DNA from 3 places in the Chlorobaculum tepidum TLS genome. Region 3 is predicted to be linked to each of the others. Evidence: riboswitches for the same ligand, from Rfam matches in the RefSeq annotation. Region 3 holds a riboswitch; each other region holds the start of a gene.
The links. Region 3 has a riboswitch for cobalamin ahead of AYT24_RS02720 (hypothetical protein). Riboswitches for the same ligand answer to the same signal wherever they lie in the genome.
Positions count from the first base shown of each region.

Region 1: linked by a shared signal. The riboswitch ahead of AYT24_RS04295 (TonB-dependent receptor plug domain-containing protein) and the one ahead of AYT24_RS02720 (hypothetical protein) in region 3 are both predicted to bind cobalamin.
Region 2: linked by a shared signal. The riboswitch ahead of AYT24_RS01930 (hypothetical protein) and the one ahead of AYT24_RS02720 (hypothetical protein) in region 3 are both predicted to bind cobalamin.

Region 1 is NC_002932.3:880,317-884,996, reverse strand. It holds gene AYT24_RS04295 (TonB-dependent receptor plug domain-containing protein) at 43-1,992, opposite strand; cobalamin riboswitch at 2,207-2,441, opposite strand; gene AYT24_RS04290 (Na/Pi cotransporter family protein) at 2,494-4,170, opposite strand; gene AYT24_RS04285 (SRPBCC family protein) at 4,186-4,665, opposite strand.
Region 2 is NC_002932.3:407,239-411,918, forward strand. It holds gene cbiQ (cobalt ECF transporter T component CbiQ) at 1-131, opposite strand, end outside; gene AYT24_RS01915 (energy-coupling factor ABC transporter substrate-binding protein) at 128-445, opposite strand; gene AYT24_RS01920 (energy-coupling factor ABC transporter permease) at 445-1,200, opposite strand; gene AYT24_RS01925 (transporter) at 1,213-2,004, opposite strand; gene AYT24_RS01930 (hypothetical protein) at 2,024-2,350, opposite strand; cobalamin riboswitch at 2,372-2,584, opposite strand; gene AYT24_RS01935 (hypothetical protein) at 2,686-3,693, opposite strand; gene AYT24_RS01940 (nitronate monooxygenase) at 3,811-4,680, opposite strand, start outside.
Region 3 is NC_002932.3:581,919-586,598, forward strand. It holds gene AYT24_RS02710 (hypothetical protein) at 226-1,074, shown strand; gene AYT24_RS02715 (SDR family NAD(P)-dependent oxidoreductase) at 1,077-2,084, shown strand; cobalamin riboswitch at 2,245-2,513, shown strand; gene AYT24_RS02720 (hypothetical protein) at 2,513-2,785, shown strand; gene AYT24_RS02725 (vitamin B12-dependent ribonucleotide reductase) at 2,751-4,680, shown strand, end outside.

The sequences.
Region 1 (4,680 bases), 300 kb from region 3:
GACCGGCAATGATTTACCGGTTTCTGTTGATGACAGCATGGATCAAATGTCCGCCTTCAGACCAAAAACAAAGGTGCGGCCAGGCATCGGATAGCCCTTGACATACTGGTACTCGCGGTCAAAAAGGTTGTTAATCTCCGCCCTGACCGTGATTCCCGGCCCTTTCACGCCCTTGCCTCCGAACGGAAACTTCTTCGATACGGAAAGATCAACCACCGTAAATCCGCCTTTCGGCACCACCTCGCCAAAGCCGGTCTCCCAGTTCTGAACGAGAGTCTTGCCTGTGTAGGCAAGGTTGAACGCGCCGTTGAACCCGCACCCATCATGCACTCTCAGTCCGGTGCTGGCGTTCCACTGCGGCGTGTAGAGCAGGTCGTCACCGGTCTGGTTGTCACGATACCGCAAGAGGTAGGTGTACCCGGCATATGGTTCAAGCGTCCACGAAGAACCCTCGAGTGCAAACACCTTCGAAAGCTCAGCTTCGATTCCGGATACCGTCGAGCTGCCAACATTGATATAGGTGTAGGTCGTTGGGGCAATCGCTTTGGTCTGAATCATATCCTTGTAGTCGGTGCTGAACCAGGTCAGCGAGCCATTGAGCCCTTTCCAGGTAAGGTCCATGCCGACTTCATACGTCTCGCTCGATTCCGGTTTGAGATCGGGATTGCCGATATAGGTCGTCCCCCAGCTAGTGATATGGGCGGCAAGCTCACGCGCCGACGGCATCCTGAAGCCTTCGGCATACGAACCTCTGAGCTTGAGGAAATCGGTTGCCTGCCACGCCACTCCGGCCTGATGCGCGAAGTTGTCCCTGCTCTTCGACGTGCCCTCGCCTTCCTTCATGTCAACATGATAATCATCGTAACGCACGCCTGCGGTAAGAATCAGGCGCTCGTCGAACAGGCCATATTTGCCGAGAAGAAAACCGGCCGGATTTTCATAAGAGGCCCATGTGGGCGCCGAAGTGGAATCGAGCTCGTATTTCAACCAGTCAAATCCGGCTGTAAGCCTGAGGGCACCCGGCTGCCAGGAAACCTGTGCCTGCGCCCCTTGCTGGTCAACATTGTTGGTGCTTTCACCCCAGTTCGGATCGACATAGCGATACTCGTCCTTTCCGGTGAAGTAGCGAGCCATCCATGAAAGAGTACGGCTGGAGGTCGTACCATCGTACCTGAAATCGACGGAGTGGTTGTTCTGAACCGTATAGGCATTGAGATCGGGCAAGCTGAAATAGCCCGGAGAGCCGGCCTTGTCCACATCGAAGGAGTGAACGATCATGCCGATCCGCTGGCCGTCGGCAATCTCGTAACCAACATTCAGGCTCGCCATCTTCTGGTCGTGGTAGCCGGTGTTCTGGTAGGTCTCGCCTTTGGCCGTCTTGTAGCTCCCAGAATCGGATTTCGAGATGCTGCCTGAATAGTCGAAGCGTCCGGATTTTCCCTGAATGGTCGCCTCGGTCATGGAGAAATCGTTGCTGCCGATTTTCTGCTCGATCGACGCCGACGGCGCGCCCGAACCTTTGGCCGTAATCACGTTGATCACGCCGCCAATCGCCGCAGAACCGTACTGCACGGCGGCAGGCCCCCTAATGATTTCGATGCGCTCGACGTTGGCTGTCATGATCTTGGCGAGGTTTCCGGTACCGGCGCGGCGGCCGTCGAGCAGTACAAGCACCTTGCCCATGAGATCATTGCCGTGGGATTCAGTCCTGAAACCGCGGATGCCAACGGAGGTCAAGGTTCCAGGATACTTTTGAATCTGTCCAAGATTTTTCTCCGCGAGAAGTTCACTGAGATCGTTGGCCGACGACTCGTTAATCTCCTCTTTGGTGATGATCGTAACGTTCGAGGTCAGCTCTTTTTTCGGCTGCGGCACACGGCTCGACGTGACGACGATTTCATTACCGAGATAGTCCGAACCGGTCTCGGCGGCGTGGAGCGTGGGGCTGGCGAGCATTGCCGCCATGACGATGGCGAGCGTTCTTCTGTTCATGGTGTTGTCCTGTGTTGAATTAACTGAATCATCAACAGACAGGGATAGAGGAAAAGGACTGAACCGGCACCAGAACACAGCATGGATCGAACGGACTGACGAAAGCCGCGCTCAACGGAAAATACCGCCAGAGAGCACGGATTCTGAAAACGATGCTGTTGGTCTTTGGATAAACCGGAAGTGCTTTGCCTGACTATTAACCCGTAGTCTTGTTTCCGAGCAAAGAGTAACTGGCAGGTCTCCTGACTTTACGGCTTGAATCGATGCAGCCTTCCCGCCCGCTCCGTGGAGGAGCCTGGCAGTGACGTGCACCGGCTGCGGCTTTGAGGCATGTGGCCATACCTGCCAGCGGCAGTTTTCCGTTGTACAGTTGCGGGTACAGTGTACGAATCTCACGTACTTCCCTATTCTCCGGCTTTAAAACCGGCACCAGCTAATCATGTGAAAGAACATCTTCTTTGTGGGCGGAATTTACGATTTTCCATCGCAATTACAAGCGACTCACGCATTGCGGTCGGCAGTCATGCCAACGATGGTGCGTGCCATCGACATGGCCTGATGATGCAGCACGTCGAGCGCCCGGAGCAGCTCCATATGCAGGTCGTGCGTGCGCTCCGATTCGGAACGGCTCTTGATGCGCCGCATGTGCGAAAATCCAAGATCGAAAAAGATGCGGTCGAACGCCTTGCCCTCTTCGATCACCGCCGAGGCCCTGCGGGGACTCATCTCCTCGATGGCCAGGTTCATGGCCGCGATCTCGCGGCACACCTGTTCGTGCAGCCGCTCGATCTCCGCCTTTCCCTCTGCGGTCAAGCCGACATTGAGCTTTCCCGACGGAAAATCGGCCAGCAGGGTTTCGACCACATCGCCTGCCGACTCGATCTCCTTGGCCAGCGCCATCAGCGCCGCGGCCTCCCGGATCAGCGGCTCGCCGACCGCCTCCTGCATGACGCGGATCAGGTACGCAGTAACCTTCTGCTCCAGAAAATCGAGCTTCTCCTCGCGCATCATCAGCCCCTCGCTCACCCCAAGCCGCTTGTAGATGAGGTCACGCCCGTTCCCGCCACCAATGAATGGCACGGGCAGCGCGCTTGCCATCCGTCCGAGAATCTTGTTCATGCGCGAAATCTCCAGTCGGGCCAGCCCAACCGCCACCTCGGGAGTGGCGAGTGCCGAGGTGCGCAGATGCCACACCGCAGGAATCCGCCCCATCTCATCGGGATCGTCGGGCAGCAGCTTGACAAGCATCCGCCCGAACTGCGGCAGAAACGGCAGAAACAGCAACGCCATGAACAGGTTGGAGAAGGTGTGGGCATTGGCGATCTGCCTCGCCAGCCCTCCGGCGGCATCGGAAGGCGAAATGGCGCGGATCAGGTCGAGCCAGGGCGGCAGAAAGATGAGAAAGACGATGACGTAGGTGACGTTGAACATGAGCTGCGCAAGAAAGACCCGCCGGGCGGGGCGAACGCTTCCGGCGCTGCCAATGGCCGCCGTGATGCAGGTGCCGATGTTGGCCCCGAACATCAGCGGCACGGCCACTTCGAGGGTCAGCACACCCTGCTGCGCCATCGTGATGAGAATGGCGATGAACGCCCCGCTGCTCTGGATAATCGCCGTCATGACCGCACCGGCAAGCACGCAAAGCAGGGGATTATCGAGCGTGGTCAGAATGGAGAGAAACTGCGGGCTCGATTGCAGCGGTTCAACCGCCATGCCCATGAGCTTGAGGCCAAAAAAGAGCAAACCGAGACCGGAGATCGCCTCGCCGAAAAGAGAGAGCACACGCTGCCGACGAATGAGCGACAGGAAAAAGCCGAGGGCGAAAAGAGGCAATCCGAACTCACCCGGCGAAAAGGCGATGAGCTGCGCCATCATGGTGGTGCCGATCTCCGCGCCAAGTACCACGCCAAGCGACTGCGAAAAGGTGAGAATCTGCGACTGCACCAGCCCGATCAGCGTCAGCATCACCATGCTGCTCGACTGCACGGCCACGGTCGCCGCCACGCCCGACAGCAACGCCGACACCGGGTTGCCGGTAATTGTGGAGAGCAGATGCGCGACCCGTCCGCTCGAAGCCTTCCGCAGTCCGGCGCTGAGAGACTTCATTCCCAGCAGAAACACCGCGAGGCCGCCCGCGAACAGCAGGAAATTCGATAGTACGGATTGCGATTCCATCATCTTCCGTATCTGTTTTCAGCGCGTTTCAGACGCCATCTCGCCCAGAATTTCAGCGACCCTGCACCGCCGGTACTCGAACACCTCGTCAAGCCGAGGCCCGACGATCAGCGCCTCGACCACTTCGCCAAAAAGGTCGAACGGCAGCGCATACTCCACAATGTCGGTCATCTCCGTGCCGCCCTCGATATCGCGGAAGAGGTGACGATGATACCACTGCTCGTAAGGCCCGGACAGCTGCCGATCCTCGAAGAAATCGGGCTTGGAAACCTTCATGATTTCGGTCGTCCACCGCACGGGAATCATCATAAAGGGATAGAGCACGAAATTCAGCTTCATGCCTTCATAGATTGCCGTTCCCGCATTGCCGCCCTCGGCCTTCAGCATCATTTCGGGCGGCGTGATCCGGGCAAGATTACCCGGTTGTGAGAAAAAGTCCCACGCCACATCTATCGGCACAGGCAACCGCTGTACCCAGGTTTTTGTATGCAGATTCATTCAGTTCGTTACAGC
Region 2 (4,680 bases), 170 kb from region 3:
ACCAGCAGGGAAAACACAATGGAATCGGCCCACAGCACCATCGCGATCGGCGGCAGCGCGTAGAAAAGCTTGTATACCGGCGCGACATCGCGCAGCCGGGAACGGGCGGCGTGTTCGTCAAGCGTCATCATTGCTGCTCGAAACCGGAAGCTTCATGCTTGCCTCGCAGAAATCCGAGGCCGTAGCCCAGCACGCCCGCGCCGATGGCCGCCTGCAACGCAAAGAGCAGGCTCTCGACCTCGCCGCCCGGCGGCTCCCAGAATGGCGTGAACCACCGCTTGTACTCCGGGTGCAGTTGCGTAATGGCATGTTCGGCCTGGTCGTCCGAACCGCCGAACTCGGCGTGTTTGAGGCTCATCAGCGGTACGGCGGCCAGCGCGATCACCAGCACACCGAGCAACAGATTTTTCACGAGCAGATTGCTCTTTGTCGAAGCTTTTGTCATCACTTCACCTCCCTGGAAAGCGACTGCGCGCCAAAGAATGATTGACCCGTGTAGGCCATGATGGCGTTATAGACCATCACCGTCAGGATGCCCTCGCTCACGGCGAGCGGAACCTGGGTGATGGCGAAAATACCGAGGAACTTGACCGCCGAAGCGACAACGCCGCCGGTGATGGAAGGGAACGCGAAGGCGAGCTGAAAAGAGGTGACCACGTAAGTTGCCAGATCGCCAATCGAAGCAGCGACAAAGACCGACAGCCAGCGCGGCGAGCGCAAACTGTCGAAAAGTTTGTACAAACCCCATGACACGAACGGCCCGGTAATCGCCATCGAAAATGCGTTCGCGCCGAGCGTGGTCAAGCCACCATGCGCCAGCAGCAGCGCCTGGAAGAGCAGCACGATCGCGCCGAGCACGCTCATCACCGACGGCCCGAACATGATCGCCCCAAGCCCGACGCCGGTCGGGTGCGAGCAACTCCCGGTCACGGAGGGAATCTTGAGCGATGAGAGCACGAAGGCGAACGCCCCCGCCATGGCCAGCAGCAGCTTCATGCGCGGATTGCTCGCCACGATCCGGCGCAGGGAGATGAAGCCGAGCACGAAAAACGGCAGCGACACCAGCCACCAGAACAGGCTCCAGCCCGGCGGCAGGAAGCCCTCCATGATGTGCATGGCATAAGCCTCGCCGCCACCGAAGAGCATAAAAGCCACGGCCATCGAGGCCACGGCGAAAAAGCGGAATTTCAAATTGGTCATGGTTATCCTCCTTTAATTGAATCGTGCGGCCAGGCCCAGCAGCACAGCCGTATCAGGTTCGGCATCGTTCAAACCACCCTTGATGCCAAAATCGAAATCGAAATCTTTGGTGATGCTGTAAGTCAGTCCACCAATAAGAAATGCAGGATGTGTGCGTGAACCCTTCTCTGTGGCCGTTTCGAGACCGATATCGGCAACTGCCCTGAGCTTTTCCGAAAACGCATATTCGCCCGCAAGGGATGCGTTCCAGATGTCCTTGTTGCACGCTGCGTCATCCGCGTCAAGTGCGTAAGCGTTGCGATGGTAGCCGGCGTTGGCGTGCAGCGTCAGCGCCCCGAACTCTTTTGTGGCGATCAGCACCGCGCCGCCGGTCACCCGACCAGTACCGAGGCCCCTGTCGGCGTCACCGGTCGGCAACGAAATGCCGGGTTTCACGGCAAGGCTGAGACCACTCTTTTCGTTTTCCAGGAAGCGCCACTTGAGTTCGACCGTCATATCGCCGATGCCGCTTTCATCGTCGGTAACGAGCTGCCCTTGCCGATGCTGATACCACTGGTACGGCAAGGTGACAATAACATCCATGCGCTTTGCGACGCCATACGAAATCACCGTTGTCGCGTCGTCTTCACGATCCTTGATGCGGACGCCGCCATCGGTCCTGCTGCTGGTGGAAAATTCTGTATGGAGCTCTATCTGCCAGCCGCCGGCGCCCTGGGTGCCGGTATCGTCGGTCGTGAGGGGATAGGCCGCGTAAGCCGGAGCGGCGTAGCACAGTAGTGCTGTCGCCATAACATATTGTTTCATAACCACTTGTTTTCTTGCTTCAGTTGAGTTGCCAGAACGGAATGGCGGTCAGCGGATGACCGGCGACGGTAAAACCGTCATGCCCTTGATGATCGTGTTGACAGTGTTGACCGGATTGACGCGAAAAAGGCGAACAATAGCCGATAAGATGAGTGCGACAGGATCGATGGGGGGCGATGGAAAACAGCACGAATCGCGCCGGGACGCCGAAAGGCGAGCGGAACAGATCGTGATAGACAGGAGGAACGAATCGACTGAAAAGCGAGCGGAACAGTCGGCTGCGCATCGACCGGATCGATGCCCGAACCCAGCCTGTTCCGAAAAGCGGAACGGAGTTGTGTTTCATGGTAGTATGTTGCTTTATTCCCGAAGCCAAAAAATATGAGGCAGGTCTTCTGACTTTCCCGGATTCTGCCGGCCTTCCCATCCCTGAACGGGACAGTGGCATTGTCGGCAAACCTTGTCGCCAGCCTTGCGGCCAGCGCGGAATTACAGCAGCGGGTACTGTTCCGGACTCTCACCGGATTCCCTTTTAAGCCCGTATGTTTCCATGGCGGGCACCACATAATCGGATGAAGTATAAGAAAAAGAAGGGTCTGGGCAAATGCTGGACGATTTTTTTTCAGCCCGAACAGGACGCCCCCCGAGGCAGGGACACTCTTTTCAATTCATCATTCTCCCTTACTCTTTCCCGCTCTCCATAATAATGTGCTTGATCGAGCTGGCGAGGTGGGAGACGATGTCTTGCGCCAGGCTGCTGCTTGATGTTGGCGCGGTGACGGTGTCGAGACTTTCGATGCCCGCCTTCTTGACGGCGTTGCTGATGGTGACGGAGAGGATCGGGTTGCATTCCTTGACGATCTCTTTGAGCATGAATGCCGCTTCGAACATGCTTTGCTGCACAATCTCCTCCTTGTCTTCGAGCGAGAGCACCTGGCAGTGCTTCGAGGCAATGATGCCGGCAAGGCAGGTGAGGTAGGTGTTGGTTGCGCCCGCAAGGAACAGGTTCAGGAAGAATGGTGTCAGGAGGTTTCCTCCCGGCAGCAAAGAGGAGAGTGTATTGCTGAACGAGCACTGGATGATCGGCTTGATGTGCGCCGGAAGCTCACCCTTGTTGAAATCCGACAGCGGCAGGCACTCGTAGACCGATCTGAGCAGTCGCAGGAACTCCCTGATCGAGTGTTTGTGGTGGTATCTCGCGTAGATGTTCCAGACAAGCTTGATGTTGTTGACCAGCGATGTCGTCGTGCCGTAGGAGGTATTCTGGGCGAAAGCGCCGATGAAGAAGTTTTTCGTGGCTACGGTTTTGGTTGTGTTGAGCGCATCGACCTCGTGGAGTTTGATATTGGCCTTGATCCAGCGCAGGTCGTGCTCCTTTCTGCCGCCGTCAGGATGGGCGTGGTGCACGGCGAGCGATTTGCCCAGCCAGGCGATATACGGCTCGAAGTTGCTGCCTCCGACCCGGTCGGCCAGCGGAGGCGCTTTCGGTGCGCTCCAGAGCCGCAAACCGGTGAAAAGCGTAACGGCGAAAAAGAGAACCCAAAGGGCAAGGAATGCATAGCCGGAGTAGGGGAGAAGGCCGTTCAGTACTACCGAAAGACTGTAGAGCTGGTTGACGGCAATGGCCGCCAGGAGAAGGATGATGAACGAGGCAGACAGCCTCAACCAGGAGAGCAGTTGTTTCTTCATGTTGGAAGGAGGCTGTTTTCTGGTTGGAACATGGTGACGGAACAGGCGCGAGAGACGCACTTGTTCCTTTCCATCCAAGGTAAGCTATCTGATTGTCTGAGGCAAAAAGACTGACGCTCACCCTTGCTTTTTGATCTCCGGTTTTCTGATCGAGTGGTTTTCGCTCAGGAGGTAGTCCATGAAAATATCCTCGGCGGAAGGTAACTGCCAGGAGCCGTCCGGCAACCGGTTGACGGTCTCCTTCAGCCGTGAAACCGTATGGCCGCAGGTCCAGCAGTCGTAGCGAGCCATGCCGGTGCAGAGGCAGGTGTGGTTTTTGACCACGAAACGGCCCTCTGCGGGGTTCCTTGATTCGAGCGCCTCGTAGTAATCGTCGATATAGGAGCATTGACCGTTGTTATCGAGCAGATAGCCAAGTCCTTCGCAGTTCGGCTTTCTGCTGTAGTACAGGGTCGGCGACTGTTTCAGCATTCGCATCGGATAACCGGTAGGCGATGAAAGGTTGACCTCCACATCCTCCGGGCTGGCGTTGATGTAATGCTGCTTGACCTCGTCCGGCAGGCCAGACTCCCTGGCGATGGTGAATCGCGTGGCCACCTGCACGGCGGCAGCGCCCGCTTGCAGGTACTCGACCGCATCGGTGCCGGTGAAGATGCCGCCCGCAGGAATGATCGGAATATCCAGATTTTCCTTTTTGAGAAAGGCGAGCGTTTCAGCCACGATGGATTGCAGGCTTTGCGACTGCCAGTCGTCTGGGCCGAAGCCGAGATGGCCACCGGCCAGCGGACCTTCGACCACAATGTAGTCTGGCGGCCGCTGCAAACGCATGGCTCGTTTCAGGAAGATCGAGAGGGCTCGCACCGACGAGATGACGATGCCGAGCTTGACGTCACGGAACCGTTCGTGCTCGCTGATAAGATCGAGGCTTCTCAGATGGAGTCCGGCGGCCAGCGTGATGCCGTCGATTCCCGCTTCCATGGCTGCCTC
Region 3 (4,680 bases):
AGCTGCTGAGAAAGCGGGAGGAGAAGAGGGGAGAGTGAGGAATGATGAGTTATGAATGATGAATTGGGGAAGAGCGAGAGAGCTCACATTGTAGAATCAACATGTTTTGTCAGCCTGTCAGTGAGCGAACAGGCGAATGGTTCCGATACTCGACATTGACAAAATGGTAGCAATAGGCTTCGTGGTTTGCGTTAAATCAATAAAACCAGTTACAAGGAGAATCATATGTCAAAAACCGCATTGCTTCCCACGGTAACAGCTGTGCGCATGGTTTGGGCCATGTCGGGCAAGTTTTCCAATGATGCTCCTTCGCAAACCATGGCTACCTACGTCGAAGATGTGCTGAAGGGTATTGAAGAGCAGGCACCGCAAATTAGCTCTGACGAACGCAGTTATGTGACGAGCGCCGTCGCCACGATGAAAGCCAGTCTGCGCAGCATCGATGTTATTTCCAAGGGGCGTGACCTTAATTTTAAGGAAAACGAGAAGCTGCGTAGCGCTTATCTTGAATCGGTAAAAGAAAGTCTGGATTTTGGAAATAAAGCCCAGGACTTTCTTAAGTCACTGCCTGCGATGACCATTGCGGGCGCGGGAGGGGTGACGGTGGCGCAATATTTTTTTAAAGCATCCACTTTCGAGCTTTGGGGATTCGGTCTTATACTCACAGGCATTGGGTATTTTTTCAATCAGTATATAGTGCTCTGGGTGCGCCGGAAAAAGCAGATGCTTTATGTGACCCAGGATTATGAGCGAGGACTGTACTACGAACAGTACCTTGACCGTGTACGCCTGGTTCTGCTTGCTCTTTTTCTTGATCTTGAGCGGATTCACAAGCGGGTATTCAGAGAGAACTATGAGGCGGACACCACATCGGTTGCAGTTCAATCGATTATCGACGACATTTTGTCCGGGGTTCGCTCAACTTTTTGCCCGTACGCTTACAAACATATGGCTGAGAAAAAAGTGACCCCTGAGTTGTGGACTCTGTGCGAAAGCGGTATTCGCAAGGCAGTGGAGAACTGCCCACTGTGGGAAGGGGGACAGCAGAGTGAAAACCGTATCGACAGTTTGTAATTATGGCCAAAACCGTTCTTGTTACCGGCGCGTCCGGGTTTATCGGGTCGCATCTGGTGGGGCGGTGCTTGGCGGATGGCTGTCGCGTGAAGGCGCTGGTGCGGAAGGGGAATGCATGCATCGATTCGCTGCGGGCTTCCGGTGTGGAGGTCATCGAGGGGGATGTGCGTGATGCCACCGCGGTCGATGCCGCCGTGCGTGAGAGTGACCTCGTGCTGCATGCTGCTGCGCTGACCTCCGACTGGGGGAAGATGCAGGAGTTCATCGACATCAACGTTGGCGGTACGCGCAACGTGTGCGAAGCGTCGCTTCGGCATGGTGTCGGACGGCTGGTGCATGTCAGTTCGTTCGAGTGTTTTGATCACCACTTGCTTGGCCGCATCGACGAGCAGACCCCCTACAAGGCGCGGAAGCAGTCCTATCCCGATACGAAAATCGGCGGCACAAACGAGGTGTGGGCGGCCATAAAGCGGGGGCTTTCAGCAAGCATTCTCTACCCGGTGTGGGTCTATGGCCCCGGTGACCGGACGCTGTTTCCGCTGCTGGCCGACAGCATCCTCCGGCGGCAACTCTTTTTCTGGGCGCGCAACGCGCCGATGAGCATGATTTATATCGACAACCTCGTCGATCTGACGATGCTGGCCGCCTCCCGTCCGGAAGCGGTGGGCGAGGCGTTCATGGCCTGCGACGGCGAGGCGATCACTTTCGAGGAGGTGTGCCGGCGCGTTGCCGTGGCGATTGGCTCGCCGGTGCCATCGCTTCACCTGCCGTTTGGCATGGTTCGGTCCGTTGCCGGGGTGATGGAGTTTGTCTGGCGGATCGCCGGAAGTAAGAAGCGTCCGCTCCTCACCCGGCAGGCGGTTGATGTGCTCGCCTCGCGGGCGCTGGCCGACGTGTCGAAAGCCCGCACGATGCTTGGCTGGCAAAGCCACGTGCCGCAGGAGGAGGGAATCCGTCGCACGCTGGAGTGGCTGGTGACGGTCGATCCGGCGCGGTGGAAGGTGAAATAATGTTTCGCCTCCGCCAGAAAAAAAGTTGTTTCCGGGGCTTCGCCCGTAAAGCGTTTTGGTGTCCGCATCGCGCGGGTTTACCCTCGTTAAGTCACCCGTCTGGCAGCCGGAAAATTACCCTCCGGCGTTGTCTGCCTTCCAAAAAATCGTTACCATTGATGAGTTCTTTCAGCATTACGGTGCCGGATGAAAGATGCCGGATAATAGGGAAGTGCGTGTGAATCGCACACTGTGCCCGCAACTGTAAGATGGTATGTCGCGCGACGACAGGAGCAGCTCTGCTTTTGTGGCCGTTGCGGATCGGGTGTATCCACTCCGCCAACCTCTGATAACCACGGGGAATGCGGGGGAAGGCTGCCCGGAGGAAAACGTCGAAGTAATTTCGCAGCCATCGAAGTCAGGAGACCTGCCGTAGTGGTTGGCGCCGAATGGCTCCGGGAACAGAGCTTGGCGACCCGTTCAACGATCGAAACCTGGTTATTCCTCGATCTTTTTTCGTCAGTTCGCCCAAGCTGTTTCCTCAGTATGGCGGGGTGGTTTATATTGCGTTGAGCAATCTCACCGTCACGATACGCAACGGCATCCTCTGTGTGCTGACGTCAGGTAAGTCTTGGAATAAAAAGGATTTATCTATCAACAACCAATTATCGATTCTGGAGACTCCACATGAAAATCGCCCGCCTGTTCACTTCCCCTGGTGAAAACGTCTATGACCGTTTCGACTACACGCTCAGAACCTCCGTGCTGCGCAATACGGACGGTTCGAAGGTCTTCGAAATGAATAATGTCGAAGTGCCGGTATCATGGTCGCAGGTTGCCGCCGACATTCTGGCGCAGAAATATTTCCGCAAGACCGGTGTGCCACAGCGTGATGCCGAGGGCAATCTTGTCATCGGCGCGGACGGCCTTCCGGTGACTGGCAGCGAGAACTCCATCAAGCAGGTTGCGCACCGCATGGTGGGCTGCTGGCAGGATTGGGGAAAGCGGTACAACTACTTTGACAGCGATGAGGACGCACAGGCATTTTATGACGAGGTAGTCTACATGCTGCTGGCGCAGATGGCCGCGCCGAACTCGCCGCAGTGGTTCAACACCGGTCTCCAGTTTGCCTACGGCATCAATGGCCCGGCGCAGGGACACTTCTACGTCGATCCGGAGACGGGCGAAATCCGCGAGTCGGAAGACGCCTACAGCCGCCCGCAGGCGCACGCCTGTTTCATCCAGTCGGTCAAGGACGATCTGGTCAACGAGGGCGGCATTTTCGACCTGGCCGTGCGCGAGGCTCGCGTCTTTAAGTTCGGCAGTGGTTCCGGCACCAACTACTCCAACCTTCGCGGCTCGGGCGAAAAGCTCAGCGGCGGTGGTAGTTCGTCGGGTTTGATGAGCTTTCTGAAAATCTTCGATTCGGCGGCTGGCGCCATCAAATCGGGCGGCACCACGCGCCGCGCAGCCAAGATGGTCATCGTCGACATCGATCATCCGGATGTTGAAAAGTTCATCGAGTGGAAGGCCAAGGAGGAGGACAAGGTGGCCTCGATGGTGGCTGGTTCCAAAATCTGTTCGCGCTTCCTGAAAGCGATCGTCGATGAGGCGCTCAAGGGCGGCACCGACCGTCAGGAGAACGAGATGCTCAACACCCTCATCAAGAACGCCCTGCATCGCGGCGTACCGATGAGCTACATTTTGCGCGTGCTGGCGCTGGTCGAGCAGGGTTACACGACCCTCGATTTCGAAGAGTACGACACGCATTACGAGTCCGAGGCCTACCAGACCGTCGGCGGTCAGAACTCCAACAATAGCGTCCGCGTGACCAACGAGTTCATGAAGGCAGTGCAGAACGACGAAATGTGGGTGCTTCGCGAGCGCACCACCGGCAAGGAGGCCCGTGCCGTGCGCGCCCGTGACCTTTGGGAGAAGATCGTGATGAGCGCCTGGAAGTGCGCCGACCCCGGCCTTCAGTTCGACTCGACCATCAACGAGTGGCACACCTGTCCGAAGAGTGGCCGTATCAATGCCAGCAACCCGTGCTCGGAGTACATGTTCCTCGACGATACGGCCTGCAACCTCGCCAGTCTGAACCTCGCTCATTTCCTCGACGAAGAGACCGGCAAGATCAAAATCACCGAACTCCAGCATGCTTCGGCACTCTGGACAGTGGTGCTTGAAATTTCGGTACTGATGGCTCACTTCCCGTCTAAAGACATCGCCCGCCTGAGCTACGAGTTCCGCACGCTTGGCCTCGGTTTCGCCAACCTCGGGCGCGTCCTGATGGTGCTCGGCATTCCCTACGACTCGCCGCGCGCCCTCGCCATCGCGGGCGGCATCGCGGCGATCATGACGGGTCAGGCATACGTCACCTCCGCCGACATGGCCAAGGAACTCGGCGCGTTCGCCCGCTACCGCGAGAACAGCGACGACATGCTGCGCGTCATTCGCAACCACAGTCGCGCCGCGCGCAACAGCTCGGAGGAGGAGTACGAAGGGCTGGTCGTCAAACCTCGCGGCATAGACTCCGAGTACTGCCCGAAGGAGCTGTTCGAGGCCGCCGGAAAGGTGTGGGACGAGGCGCTAAAGAAGGGCAAGAAGTACGGTTTCC